2 regions of the Bacillus sp. P4_E1 genome follow, and region 1 is predicted to be linked to the other one. Evidence: riboswitches for the same ligand, from Rfam matches in the RefSeq annotation. Region 1 holds a riboswitch; the other holds the start of a gene.
What was found. Region 1 has a riboswitch for S-adenosylmethionine ahead of metI (cystathionine gamma-synthase/O-acetylhomoserine thiolyase). Riboswitches for the same ligand answer to the same signal wherever they lie in the genome.

Region 1 (7,564 bases):
AAACTGATGGAATGTTGATGTGTTATAGATGGGAACGTTAACAGCTCCTGTATGTGAGTCATGCTTGTATTGATTATGCAGTAAAAGCGTATCTATGGAATAACTCATATTCTTACACCTTCTTTTACAAGTTTAATTGCTTGCTTTAAGTCTTGAATTAAGTCGTTGCTATTTTCGATGCCGACTGAAAAACGGAGAAGACGATTACACACACCACGTGCTGTTCGAACATCTTCTGGAATATCGGCATGAGTTTGCGTTGCTGGATAAGTCATTAAACTTTCGACACCGCCAAGACTTTCAGCAAATGTAATTAAGGATAAAGATTGTAAGAAAGGATTAATCCAAGTTTCATCTTGAAGGCGAAATGAAATCATACCACCTCTTCCTGGATAAAATACATCTGTCACACCATCTTCATCATTTAAATAAGCAACAATTGCATGAGCGTTTTCTTCATGCTGTTTCATGCGAAGTGCTAAAGTCTTCATGCCTCGAATTAATAGCCATGAATCAAACGGGCTTAAGACAGCACCAGAGGCATTATGATAATGAGCAAGCTCCTCGCAAAGAGATTTCCCTTTCGCAACGACAAGTCCGCTTAGTACATCGTTATGACCGCCTAAATATTTAGTTGCGCTATGAAGGACGATGTTTGCACCTTCTGTTAATGGTTGCTGTATATAAGGCGTATAGAACGTGTTATCTACAATAAGAAGTAGTCCGTGCCTTTTCGCTACACTTGCTACACTTACGATATCAGTTACTTGCATTAATGGATTAGTCGGTGTTTCTATGAAAATAGCCTTCGTTTGAGATGTGATTGCTTGCTCAATTTGTTTAATAGATTGTGTATCTACGTATCTACATCGAATATTCCACTTGTCTTCATGTTCGGAAAATAGACGATATGTTCCCCCGTATAAGTCTTCAGATACGATAAGCTCATCTCCGGAACGGAATAGTGAAAGGACAAGGAGAACAGCCGCCATTCCTGAACTACAGGCATACCCTTGCTCACCGCTTTCTAAGTCTGCAATTGCCTGTTCTAAAAGGCCACGAGTCGGATTTCCAGTTCTTGAATAGTCAAATCCAGTAGATTTACCAATTCCTTCGTGACGATAAGCAGTTGAGAAATAAACAGGTGGATTAACCGTTCCTGTTGTAGCTTCGCTACGGTTCCCGATTTGTGCTAGTTTTGTTTCGATTGTTGACATGTGAAAATTCCCCCTTTTTAAAGTGAACGACTAAGTGAAAATAAAAAAAGCCTTCTAAGAAGAAGGCTTTCGGATTGAATAGAGTCTTCTTCTCATCTGTCAAATCTTTCACAATTTGCTGGAATTAGCACCTTATTAACGAATGAATGTTAATGGTTGCTGAGGCGTCAAAGGGCCAGTCCCTCTACCTCTCTAGATAAGAATGTTCGTATGAAATTTTATTATGGTTTTAACTTTACAACAAAAGATATTTGAATTGCAACTTTATTTTAAATAATTTTTATTTTTCCGCAAGTGTCATTGACTTTTATTTTAGTGCGTGCTAAATTTATAAAAAATTAACAAACATTGTTAAAAGGGGAACGTATTTCCTTTTAGCTACATAAATAAAATAATAAAGACAAACTCTTATTGAGAGCGGTGGAGGGAAAGGCCCTGTGAAACCCGGCAACCTTCAAACTAAATGTTTGAAACGGTGCTAAAACCTGCAAAACGTGTGTTTTGCATAATAAGAGGAGGAACAATTATGTCCCCCTCTTCAAAGTGAAGAGGGGGTTTTTATATTGATAGAAATGAGGGAGATTCGTGAAATTACTAGATTTATTATCAAAAGGAATTGTAATAGGTGATGGTGCGGTTGGAACGTTATTACATTCGCATGGTTTACAAAGTAGTTTTGAAGAATTGAATTTGTCTGATCCGGACTTAATTATATCGATCCATAAACAATATGTAGCTGCTGGAGCAGATGTTATTCAAACGAATACGTATGGTGCGAATGAAGCGAAACTCCGCATGTATGGTCTAGAAAATCAAGTTGTCCAAATTAATAAAGCGGCAGTGAATATTGCGAAAGCATCAGTAACAGATCGGAATGCAATTTTAGGGACAATTGGAGGTATGAAACATATTGGTGCTGTTACAACGACTGATATAGAGCGAGAATTTATGTTACTTGAGCAGGCAGGTGCTTTACTAGAAGAACAGGTTGATGGATTACTATTAGAAACTTTTTATGATGAATTTGAATTATTGCATGCGGTTAAAGTATTGCGTAAACAAACGAATATTCCGATTGTTGCTCAGTTAGCGTTACATGAGGCAGGTACGACTCAAAATGGGAATGATGTCAATGAAATATTAAAACAGCTTTTAGATTACGGTGCCAATGTTGTTGGGTTGAACTGTCAACTAGGCCCGCTTCACATGACGGAAGCTTTCAAAATGATATCGATTCCTCAAAATGGCTATTTATCAGCATATCCGAATGCAGGTCTCCCGAATTATGTGGAAGGGCGTTACGTATATGAGGGAAGTCCAGCGTATTTTGAAGAAATGACACCGAAATTTATTGAACAAGGTATTCGTTTATTAGGTGGTTGTTGTGGTACTACCCCGGAACATATTGAAGGAATGAAACGTGCTACTCTAAATGTTGCACCTGTAATAGCAAAGGAGACGATTCAAAGGCCTAAAGTGGTCCATACACATGAGAAGCGTTCGAGAGCTCATGTTACTCTAGCAGAAAAGGCAAAGAAACAAACGACAGTTGTAGTGGAATTAGATCCACCGAAAACGTTAGACACGCAGCGTTTTTTTGAAGGGGCAAGAGCACTGAAAAGGGCTGGAGCGGATGCTATTACTCTAGCAGATAATTCATTAGCATCTCCTCGTGTTTCGAATATGGCTATGGGTGCATTATTAACGAAGCATGATATTCCAGTATTGACGCATTTAACGTGTAGAGACCATAACGTCATTGGACTACAGTCTCACTTACTTGGATTATCAGCATTAGGTATGGAGGAAGTGCTAGCTTTAACTGGTGATCCAGCGCGCGTTGGTGATTTCCCAGGTGCAACTTCTGTATATGATTTGTCATCGATAGAGCTCATTAAAATGATTAAAGAGATGAACGACGGACGCTCTATTTTAGGGAAATCAATTGGTCCGGCAACAAGATTTTCTGTTGGAGGTGCATTCAATCCTCATGTAAGGCATTTAAAAGCAGCGGTCAAGCGAATGGAACGAAAAATTGATGCTGGTGCTGAATATTTCTTAACGCAGCCGATATATGATGTTGCTTTAATAGAAGAAGTATATGAAGCGACAAAGCATTTGGAACAACCTATCTTTATTGGAATTATGCCGTTAGTAAGTAAGCGGAACGCAGATTTTCTTCATTTTGAAGTGCCGGGTATTACTCTTCCTGAAGAGATAAGACAAAGAATGGATGGACATGAAACGAAAGAGGCAGCCATAGAGGAAGGGATTCGTATTTCACAAGAGTTGATCGATGCGGCGATGAAATACTTTAACGGTATTTATCTTATTACACCGTTTTTAAAATATGAAATTACAGAACATCTCGTGAAATATGTGAGAGAAAAGCAAGAAGTGAAAGAAGGTATTAATTGATGAAACGAATAGAAGAGAGATTACAACATGAAATTTTAATATTAGATGGTGCAATGGGAACGATGATCCAGCAAGAAGACTTAACAGCGGAAGATTTTGGAGGAGAAGAATACGAAGGTTGTAATGAATATTTAGTAAAAACAAGACCGGATGTTATTTTAAATATTCATAAAGTCTACATTGAAGCTGGAGCAGATATTATTGAAACGAATACGTTTGGTGCAACAAATATTGTATTAAGTGATTATGCATTGTCTCATTTAGATGAAGAGTTAAACGAAAGGGCAGCGCTTTTGGCGAAGCAAGCGGTTAAAGAAAGTGGGAAAGAAGTGTATGTTGCGGGAGCGATGGGACCAACGACGAAAGCGATTAGTGTTACAGGTGGTGTGACTTTTGAAGAGTTAATTGAAGCCTATACAAGGCAAGCGCGAGGACTATTAAGAGGAGAAGTTGATGTATTACTCGTTGAAACGAGTCAAGATATGCGTAATGTGAAAGCTGCGTACATTGGAATTCAATCGGCGTTTGAAGAACTAAACAAAATAGTACCTATTATGATTTCTGGAACAATTGAACCGATGGGAACGACTTTAGCGGGTCAAACGATCGAAGCCTTTTATTTATCGGTAGAGCATATGAAGCCATTATCGGTTGGATTAAACTGTGCTACTGGTCCAGAATTTATGAGGGAACATATACGTTCCCTATCTGATTTATCGGAGTGTTATATTTCGTGTTATCCAAACGCTGGTCTTCCTGATGAAGATGGGCATTATCACGAATCTCCAGCGTCACTTGCTGAAAAAGTAAAACGTTTTGCTGAAGAAGGATGGATTAATATTATTGGTGGTTGTTGTGGCACAACACCAGAACATATACGTGTAATGAAATCGGCGCTTGCCTCGATTAATCCTCGTGAGCATCATGAAAGGGTTGGACATGGAATTAGTGGACTAGAAGCGTTGCAATATGATGATTCTATGAGGCCTTTATTTGTTGGAGAAAGGACGAATGTAATTGGATCGCGTAAGTTTAAAAGATTAGTAGCAGAAGGGAAATTTGAAGAGGCTGCTGAAGTGGCAAGAGCGCAAGTGAAGAAAAATGCTCATATTATTGATATTTGTATGGCAGACCCTGATCGTGATGAAATAGAAGATATGGAAAGATTCTTGGCAGAAGTTACGAAAGTGTTAAAAGTACCGATTATGATTGATTCAACAGATGAAAATGTTATGGCGAAAGCTCTTACTTATATTCAAGGAAAAGGTGTTATCAATTCTATTAATTTAGAGGATGGAGAAGAACGTTTTGAAAAAGTGACACCCCTTCTTCGGAAATACGGTGCTGCGATAGTTGTAGGGACAATTGATGAAGATGGTATGGCAGTTAGTGCAGAAAGAAAGATAGAGATTGCTAAAAGAAGCTATGAATTACTAACGAAAAAGTATGGTATACGCCCATCTGATATTATTTTTGATGCGCTTGTGTTTCCTGTAGGAACAGGTGATGAAGAATATATAGGTTCAGCGGCAGCGACTATAGAAGGAATTCGTCTTATTAAAGAAGCGTTACCAGAATGTTTAACGATTCTAGGTGTGAGTAATATATCTTTTGGTTTACCACCAGCTGGACGTGAAGTATTAAACTCTGTCTTTCTATATCATGCAACGAAAGCAGGATTAGATTATGCGATTGTTAATACGGAAAAATTAGAACGCTATGCGTTAATTCCAGAGGAAGAAAAACGTCTTGCGGATGCATTATTATTTGAAACGACGAAAGAGACGTTAGAAAAATTTACAAACTTTTATCGTGTTGCCAAAAAGAAAGATGTCGTTATACAAGAAACGCTAACACTTGATGAACGACTGGCAAATTATATTGTAGAAGGTACGAAGCAAGGACTACAAGAAGATCTAAGTCTCGCGCTTACAGAAGGACGAAAACCTCTGGATATTATTAACGGGCCGCTTATGACAGGAATGGATGAGGTGGGGCGATTATTTAATGGTAATGAGCTTATCGTTGCTGAAGTATTGCAAAGTGCTGAAAGTATGAAAGCTGCCGTAAGTTATTTAGAGCCACATATGGAATCTAGTGAGAGTGCAAAAAAAGGGAAAGTATTATTAGCGACTGTTAAAGGAGACGTACATGATATTGGGAAAAACCTTGTTGAAATTATTTTATCAAATAACGGATATGAAATTATTAATTTAGGAATTAATGTTCGTTCGGATCGAATTGTTCAAGAAGTACAAGAAAAGAAACCTGATATTATTGGCCTTTCTGGTTTGTTAGTAAAATCAGCGCAACAAATGGTAACGACTGCTGAAGATTTAAAAGCAGCGAATATTGATATTCCAATTGTTGTAGGTGGTGCAGCACTAACGAGGAAATTTACAGATAATCGTATTTCTCCATCTTATAAAGGGCTCGTATGTTATGCAAGTGATGCAATGACAGGTCTTGATATTATTAACAAATTACAAAAAGAAGAAGAACGTGAAAAGATGAAGCGAGATAAAAAGGAACGCCATCTTCATATTGTGAAACAAGAGGAGAAAAAAATAGAAATTCCCGCAGTTATTGAGCCGTTGCCAAAAGCAACTGTTATAGTGCCAGATTCGACGAAACGAGTTGTATTACGGGATATTCCTGCCCTTCATCTTGCACCGTTTTTAAATAGACAAATGTTAATTGGACACCATCTTGGGTTAAAAGGAAACGTAAAAAAACTCTTGCAAGAAGGGGATAAAAGAGCACATGAGCTAAATGATTTAATTGATGAATTATTACAAGAAGGACAATCTTGGTTACGCCCAAAAGCGGTGTATCAATTTTTCCCGGCGCAAAGTGATGGACAAAATATAATTATATACGATCCGGAAGATCACACACGTATTATAGAGCGATTTGAATTTCCGAGACAAGGGAAAGCACCATACCGTACTTTAGGAGATTATATACGCCCGATTGGAGATGAGATGGATTATGTCGCTTTCTTATCTGTTACCGTTGGAGAAGGGGTTCGAGATATTGCAGAGGAGTGGAAGGCGAAGGGAGATTATTTACGCAGTCATGCGATTCAGTCGTTAGCACTTGAATTAGCAGAAGGACTTGCTGAAAAAACACATATGCTCATTCGTGATCGTTGGGGAATTCCAGATTCACCTGAACTGACGATGGAAGAGAGATTCCGTACAAAATATAGAGGAATACGCGTATCATTTGGTTATCCAGCATGCCCAGAACTTGCTGATCAAGAAAAATTATTTCGCTTAATTCATCCAGAAGAAATAGGTATTTCATTAACAGAAGGATTTATGATGGAGCCAGAAGCGTCTGTAACGGCTATGGTATTTTCTCACCCTGAGGCAAGGTATTTTAGTGTACTATAGTGTAGAAGGGGGAGACGTATGAAAAAAATAGTCTTTACAGGTGGCGGTTCGGCCGGGCATGTAACACCTAATTTAGCAATTATTCCACATTTACAAAAGCAGAACTGGGATATCTCTTATATTGGTTCTCATCAAGGGATTGAGAAAACGATTATAGAAAAAGAAGGAATCCCATACCATAGTATTGCAAGCGGGAAGCTACGTCGTTATTTTGATTTAAAAAATATAAAAGATCCTTTTCTCGTGATGAAGGGTGTTATGGATGCGTACGTAACAATTCGTAAACTAAAACCGGATGTTATTTTTTCAAAAGGTGGTTTCGTATCCGTACCAGTCGTAATAGGAGGGTGGCTAAATAGAGTGCCAGTTTTATTACATGAATCTGATATGACACCTGGACTAGCAAATAAAATTGCGCTCCGTTTTGCCTCGAAAATATTTGTTACATTTGAAGAAGCAGCGAAACATTTACCGAAAGAAAAAGTAATATATACAGGATCGCCTGTACGTGAAGACGTACTAAGAGGAAAT
Region 2 (7,564 bases), on a different contig from region 1:
AAGTTACGGCTATTTTGGTTATTTGCACGATATAGTAATCACGCAAAAAAAATATGATTCTGTTGTGAAGATCGAGAAAGATATTTCAGAGCCATTTACTGAAAATGATCAGCCGTTTACAGTGCCGCCAAAGACAGCGGAGAATAAGATGAAAAAAGTATTTGGGGATATTCCGAAAGTAGCTTATTTTGAGCTAGGAGAATTAACGCCACAAATGGTAAATGGCGAGGCCTTATATGTAGCACCAATTGAAGTTTCAGGATTTTTTAAAGCACGTAAAGCTGAGACAATTCCAGGGTACGTAACGATGTCAGGTACGAATCCCGATGCGGAAGCGAAACTGCACCTTGGTTATAAAATGAAATATGTGCCAAGCATGTTTTTCGGTAATAAATTAGAACGTGTCGTTCGAAAAGCAGAGCCAGATTTAGTTTTTAAAGGGAAACCAAAATTTGAAGTTGATGATAAAGGGAAACCGTATTATACAATGACGTATGGTGAATTTATTTCAGGAAGATCTGGATTTGAAGTAGAAGGTGTTGTAGTAGTAGACGCACAAACAGGTGAAGTGAAAAGATACGACAAAGGAAAGGCACCTAAATTCGTTGATGGCGTATTAAATCACGAGACTGCATCTACATTAAATACGTATTTCGGTAAATATATTCACGGATTTTGGAATACAAAATTCTCACAAACGGATATGAAGATTCCGACTGAGTGGGGAACGAAAGAAGGAGTTACACCAATCTTCGGTAAGGATGGAACGTTATATTATTTTACTGATTTCACCTCTCCGAAAGAAGGAGTAGATTCTGCACTAGGCTATTCGCTTATTGATGCGCGTACAGGTAAGTTGTATTACTATAACGGAAAAGAAGTAAAGGGAATTATGGATGGTTCGGCTGCTACAGAAGTAGTGGATAATTCCTTTAAGAGAGAGAAATGGCACGGAACAATGCCGGTTATTTATAACGTATATGGTAAACCTTCTTGGATTGTACCGGTTATTGATGACGGCGGATTAGTACGTGCTCATACTGTCATATATGCTTCTAATGCAAAAGTGTTTGCAACAGGTTCAACGCAAAAAGAAGCACTTGAGAATTATAAAAATGCGCTGAGCGGAAGTGGTGATTCATTTAGACCGACTTCAAATGGGAAAGAAGCGCAAAAAGAAGGTACTGTACAACGTGTGTATAAAGAAAAATCAGGTGAAAATACGATTGTGTACGTACTATTAGAAAACGAGCAAAAAGTATTCATGGTACCGGCGAAGAAATTCCCATATGCAATGTTTACAGAAGTAGGAGATCCAATTCAAATCACATATTTAGACACAGGAGAAATGATGGCATCTGTATCTAAATTTACAAATAGTAATTTGAAAAAGTAAAGCGATAGAGATTCTATCGCTTTTTTTACATTATTAAACAGGAAAATACGGTATACTTGACGTATATTCATGTTGTAACTATAATTGTTACGATTAAGTGTTTATATGAAAGGGTGAATGGAAAAAGTGAATGGAGTTAATCACGAAATATATAAACCTGTAAAGACAAACAGGTTATGGATGATTCTTGTATTAGGGACACTTACGGCAATTGGGCCATTATCTATTGATATGTATTTGCCTTCTTTACCAAAGTTAACGGATGATTTACAAACGGGTGCATCCCTCGCGCAGCTTACATTAACTGCTTGTCTGCTTGGGCTTTCAGTAGGGCAGTTATTTATTGGTTCAATTAGTGACATTTACGGAAGACGCAAACCTCTTATTATCGCTCTTATTATTTATGTTGCTTCTTCTTTACTTTGTGCTGTTGCACCATCGATTTGGAGTTTAGTGCTTTTACGTTTCTTACAAGGTGCTTCAGGATCTGCTGGTATCGTTATATCACGTGCAATGGTACGTGATATGTATTCAGGTTCTGAAATGACGAAGTTTTTCTCACTGCTTATGTTAGTAAACGGAGCAGCGCCTATTTTGGCACCGATTATTGGAGGGCAATTATTACAGTTCACATCATGGCGCGGCGTTTTTATCGTTCTTGGAGCAATTAGTGTATTCATGCTAATATCAGCTACTTTCGTATTACGTGAAACATTACCTCCTGAAGAAAGAGAGACAGGTGGATTATCAGGAACGCTTGCAACATACGGAAAGCTTCTGAAAGATCGTTTATTTATGGGGTATGCACTGTCGCAAGGATTAGTAACAGCTGCAATGTTTGCTTATATTTCTGGTTCACCGTTTGTGTTGCAGAACATATACGGAGCATCACCACAGCAATTTAGCTTATTCTTTGCGATTAACGGTATCGGTATTATTATTGCTAGTCAGGTTACGGGCCGTTTAGCAGGGAAAGTGAATGAGAAAACGTTATTCGTTTCCGGTATTATTATTGCAGCTATTGGTGGTCTATCTTTATTACTGACAATCTTACTAGGAATAGGTTTAATTGGTGTTTTATGCTCGTTATTCCTTGTTGTATCAAGTGTCGGGGTTGTATCAACAACTGGTTTCTCGTTAGCGATGAGAAATCAGAAACAAGCTGCAGGAACAGCATCGGCCTTATTAGGATTATTACAGTTCATTTCAGGAGCACTTGTTGCACCATTAGTAGGTATTGGCGGAAGCAATACCGCATTACCGATGGGGGTTGTGATAGCTCTTTGTGAAATTGGTGCTGTATTATGTTATCTATTTATGGCCAGAAGAAGTGAAAAGCAGTTTGAACTGCAACAAAGACAAAATTTAGAGGCTTAATTTATAAAAAAGAGCTGATTCAAATATGTGTTGAATCAGCTCTTTTTTCATTTCTTTGAAATAACTTATACATTGTTGTAAGGTGATGCAAAAGTTATTTGCATAAAGTGACGATACTGTGACAAAAATGTTGGTGTGTATATTAAGATTTCGTCTTAAGTGTAAAAAGTAGGGTGTTCTCGGTATAATAACAAGTGGAGATAAAAGAAACTATAATGAGTAATAGCTGTAGATAAAAGGAGAAGAAGAGATGAAGAAGGTTTTGGGTATTGCTGTAATGGGAAGTATGCTCCTTCTAGCAGGGTGTAATGGAAATAAAGATACGAAAGAACCGAAAGAAAAGGTAGAGCAATCTACTGAGCAAACAGAAGAGATGAAAGAATACCGTGCAGTACATGAAAAATACGATATGAAAATGAATAAAGAAATTAATAAAGCACTACAGTTATTTGAAGTGGCAAAAGAAAAGGGCGGTAAGGAAATAACTAGTGCTAAATATAAAGAAGACGTGCGAACGGTAACAACGGGCATGTTAGAAGATATTGATCATATGCGTAAAGAAATTCGTGTGCCGAAGTCGAAAGAGGATGAACATGAACTATATGTTGGTTTCTTAAATGAAGCAGAACAAGCGATGAAAAAATTACAGAAGTTAGCTAAAGAAGAAGATTCATCGTTGATTCGTGATATAGAAGTTAATTTTTCAACAGCATCGACATACTATAAACGCTTTCAAACAGAGGCGAAAAAATAACCTTGCGCATGCGCAAGGTTATTTTTTCTTTTTACCATCTCCGTCTTCATCCTCGGATACTAATATCTTCTGTTCTTCGTGAAATTCTGAAATTGTTTGTCCAGTAATATTATCGAATGGAGTGTAAAAAGAAGTGATGCTTTTCTTTTTAATGAAGAGTTTATCCCGCATTAACGGGCAGTAAGACCCCCACCTCAAAGTTCAGTGAAAGCAAAGAAGTTAGGTAGGGGATCAACTGCCCGTAAAAGCCCGATTGGTGAGGGCTGATAATCAGTGGGGGATGAACAAAACCCCTACTGATTAAAGTTTCACTTTATAGAAGCCGATGATGACAAGTACAAGTATTACGATTGTTAATGGCAATCCTATAGTAGCCAGAAGTAGTGGATCCATCTTATAACTCCTTTAATACAATTTCTTTTTATTATAAGCGAAAGATTGTAATTTCAATAACTAATATAATAGAAAACTGATTTTTCTAAATATATCCAATTTGATTGACTTTTCATTTTTTCAGAATTATAATTCAAAATATACAATTTGAACCAAATAATAATATAGCAATTTACTTATCCAGAGAGGTAGAGGGACTGGCCCTATGACACCTCAGCAGCGGGTTCTGTAACAGGAACACCGTGCTAATTCCAGCAAGCAAGTCTTGAAAGATAAGTGATGGGCCTTCGTTTATTAAGCCTTGATCTTATTTTTTAAGATCAAGGCTTTTTGTGTTTTAAGAAGTAGAGAAGGAGTAATGGCAACAAATATGTCAATAAAACAAAGTAAATTCATTTGTTTAGGGGGTTATTGAAGTGTATGTTATTAAAAAACTATCGGTTATGGTATTCACGCTATGGGTCATTACGACAGTAACATTTTTAATTATGCATATTATTCCAGGTGATCCGTTTTCATCAGATGCGAAAATCTTTCCTGAAGAAGTAATACAAAACATGAGAGCGAAGTATCACCTTGATGAACCGTTATGGAATCAGTATGTTGCTTATTTGGATGGGGTAGTTCATTTTGATTTTGGCGAATCTGTTCAATCGACAGGTCAAGGTGTATCGGAAATTATAACAACTGGTTTTGGACCATCAGCAATTATTGGTTTACAAGCACTTGTTATTTCATTGTTAGTCGGAATTGCCGCAGGTACATTTGCCGCGCTATATCATGGGAAAGTGATTGATTATAGTGTGAGCTTGCTTGCGATTCTCGGTATTTCTATTCCTAGTTTTATTTTAGCACCACTATTTATACAAGTATTCGCCATACAATTTGAATTACTACCAGTGGCGTCTTGGGGAACATTTGAGCATACTGTATTACCCTCCTTCGCATTAGCGTTAGGACCAATCGCAGTTATTACAAGATTTGTTCGCTCTAATATGATTGAAGTGTTGCAGAGTGATTATATTAAGCTAGCGAGAGCGAAAGGTATACCAATTAAGAAAATCATTATAAGACATGCTCTTCGAAATGCGATTGTTCCGGTACTTACATTTGTTGGCCCATTAATGGCTGGACTTTTAACAGGGACTTTCGTTATTGAAAAAATCTTTTCAATTCCTGGTTTAGGAAAATATTTTGTAGACAGTATTTTCAACCGAGATTATCCGGTGATTATGGGAACAACCATTTTCTATAGTGCGCTATTAATTGTATGTATTTTTATTACAGATATCATTCATCGTATTGTTGATCCGCGCATTCGTTCTATTACGTAAGGAGGGTGATGTTTAAATGGGGGCTTATGAAATTAATGACCAGTTATTAACGAATGAAGAGAAAAAAGAATTAACGATAAATAAAGATCAGCAAACGATTAGCCGGAAAAAGGAAGTGTTTCGCAAGTTTATATCAAACCCTATAGCAGTTTTAGGGGCAGTGACGTTATTACTAATTATTGTTTTCTCGCTTATTGGCGAAAGTTTAACGCCATTTACTGCGAGTGAACAAGTAAAAGAAGCAACTAATTTACCGCCTAGTAGTGAGCATTGGTTCGGAACAGACGATTTAGGGAGAGATATTTGGGCGCGTACTTGGGCTGGTGGGAAAATTTCATTAACAGTTGGATTGGTAGCAGCAGCTCTTGATATAGGGCTTGGTGTACTTATCGGTGGCTTTAGTGGATATGTGAGAGGACGTAATCGTCTTGGAACGTTAATTGATGAGTGGATTATAAGAGGGATTGAAGTGTTATACGGTATCCCATATTTACTGATTGTTATTTTACTATTAATCATTATGAAACCAGGACTTTTTACAATTATTATAGCTCTTGCGTTAACGGGATGGATTGGCATGGCACGTCTCATTCGGGCGCAAGTACTTTCATTGAAACAAAGAGAATTTGTTATTGCAGCAGAGCGATTAGGTACATCTCATATGAAAATTATATATGGGCATTTAATTCCAAACTTAACAGGGATTATTATCGTCAATTTATCATTCACAATTCCAGCAGCTATTTTCTCAGAATCATTTTTAAGTTTTATCGGACTTGGAGTACAATCACCAGCAGCGAGCTGGGGCACGATGACAAACGATGCACTCGGGACATTACTAAGCGGAGAGTGGTGGCAACTTTTCTTCCCGGCAATCATGATTGCATTCATCATGTTCGCATTTAATGCGATTGGTGATGGTTTGCAAGATGCGATTGATCCGAAAATCGTAAAACGTAATCGAAAGGAGAAAAAACATGGCACAAATCTTATCTTTAGAAAACGTAACGTTGGCCGTTGAAAAAGAGAATAGTAAGCAAGCAATTGTGAAGCATGTTTCCTTTTCTATTAACGAAGGTGAAATAGTTGCACTTGTCGGAGAAAGTGGTTCAGGGAAAAGTGTTACAGCACAATCAATTATCGGCTTAAATCAAGAATCGATTCATATTGATGATGGAAATATATCTTTCCAATCAAAGGAATTAACGGATTTACAAGAATCAGAATGGAATCAAATTCGCGGGAAAGATATTTCCTTTATCTTTCAAGACCCGCTTTCATCTTTAAATCCGACGATGAAGGTTGGAAGACAAATTACAGAAGTAATTGCGCAGCATGAAAAGAAATCGAAAAAAGAGGCAAAAGAAATTGCAATTAACTTACTAAATGATTTAGGGATACATGAAGCAGAGAAACGCTTTGAACAATACCCGTATCAGTTGAGCGGAGGTATGAGGCAGCGTATTTGTTTAGCAATTGCATTTGCTTGTCACCCGAAGCTCGTTATTGCAGATGAACCTACAACAGCATTAGATGTAACGATTCAAAAGCAAATTATGGAGTTGTTAAAAGAAAGAAAGGAAAAACAAAATACGAGTATTTTATTAATTACACATGATTTGGCACTTGTACGTGAAGTAGCTGACCGAGTAGTAGTTATGTACGGGGGACGTGTTGTTGAAAAAGGAACGATACAAGAAGTAATTGGCTCACCTAAGCACCCTTACACAAAAAGTTTATTGCAAGCAATTCCGAATATGGATGATTCAGAAAAGGTACTTAGAGCAATTGAGGGAACAACACCTTCAATTGAAACGTTAAATAGTTTTGGATGCCCGTTTGTGAATCGTTGTCCTGTAGCGATAAAAGAATGTATTCATCGATTCCCAGAGAGAACAACATATTCTGAGGAGCATAGTTCACATTGCTGGCAGCATATTCTGGAGCATAATAAAGCGAAATCAAAAGAGAGGGTGAATGCCTCATGACGACAGATTTAATTACTGTAAAGCAAGTAACGAAAACGTATGGAAGTAAAAATAAAGAAATCGCAGCGTTAAAAGGTATATCACTTTCTATCCCAAAAGGAACAACGCTTGGCATTATTGGAGAAAGTGGTTCTGGAAAGACAACACTTGGTAAGCTCATAGCTGGGATCGAGCGTCCAACGTCTGGTGAAATTGATTATAACGGTCAAGTTGTTCACAAGCTGAAGTCAGCTCATAAGCGGGATTTCTTGCAGAAAGTACAGTTCATTTTTCAAGATTCCACAGCTGCATTAAATCCGCGCTGGAAAGTACGCGATATTGT

Region 2: it holds a riboswitch for S-adenosylmethionine, as region 1 does, so the genes downstream of both, AC1DS7_RS23625 (ABC transporter permease) here and metI (cystathionine gamma-synthase/O-acetylhomoserine thiolyase) in region 1, are expected to answer to the same signal.

The regions. Positions count from the first base shown of each region.
Region 1 is NZ_JBFUIV010000006.1:242,747-250,310, forward strand. Features, by position in the region: gene metC (cystathionine beta-lyase) at 1-108, opposite strand, end outside; gene metI (cystathionine gamma-synthase/O-acetylhomoserine thiolyase) at 105-1,217, opposite strand; SAM riboswitch class I at 1,307-1,420, opposite strand; SAM riboswitch class I at 1,623-1,732, shown strand; gene AC1DS7_RS11325 (bifunctional homocysteine S-methyltransferase/methylenetetrahydrofolate reductase) at 1,803-3,635, shown strand; gene metH (methionine synthase) at 3,635-7,033, shown strand; gene AC1DS7_RS11335 (undecaprenyldiphospho-muramoylpentapeptide beta-N-acetylglucosaminyltransferase) at 7,052-7,564, shown strand, end outside.
Region 2 is NZ_JBFUIV010000021.1:63,439-71,002, reverse strand. Features, by position in the region: gene AC1DS7_RS23645 (DUF3981 domain-containing protein) at 1-1,396, shown strand, start outside; gene AC1DS7_RS23640 (multidrug effflux MFS transporter) at 1,514-2,773, shown strand; gene AC1DS7_RS23635 (hypothetical protein) at 3,024-3,527, shown strand; gene AC1DS7_RS23630 (DUF3951 domain-containing protein) at 3,546-3,698, opposite strand; SAM riboswitch class I at 4,094-4,199, shown strand; gene AC1DS7_RS23625 (ABC transporter permease) at 4,337-5,254, shown strand; gene AC1DS7_RS23620 (ABC transporter permease) at 5,271-6,275, shown strand; gene AC1DS7_RS23615 (ABC transporter ATP-binding protein) at 6,232-7,242, shown strand; gene AC1DS7_RS23610 (ABC transporter ATP-binding protein) at 7,239-7,564, shown strand, end outside.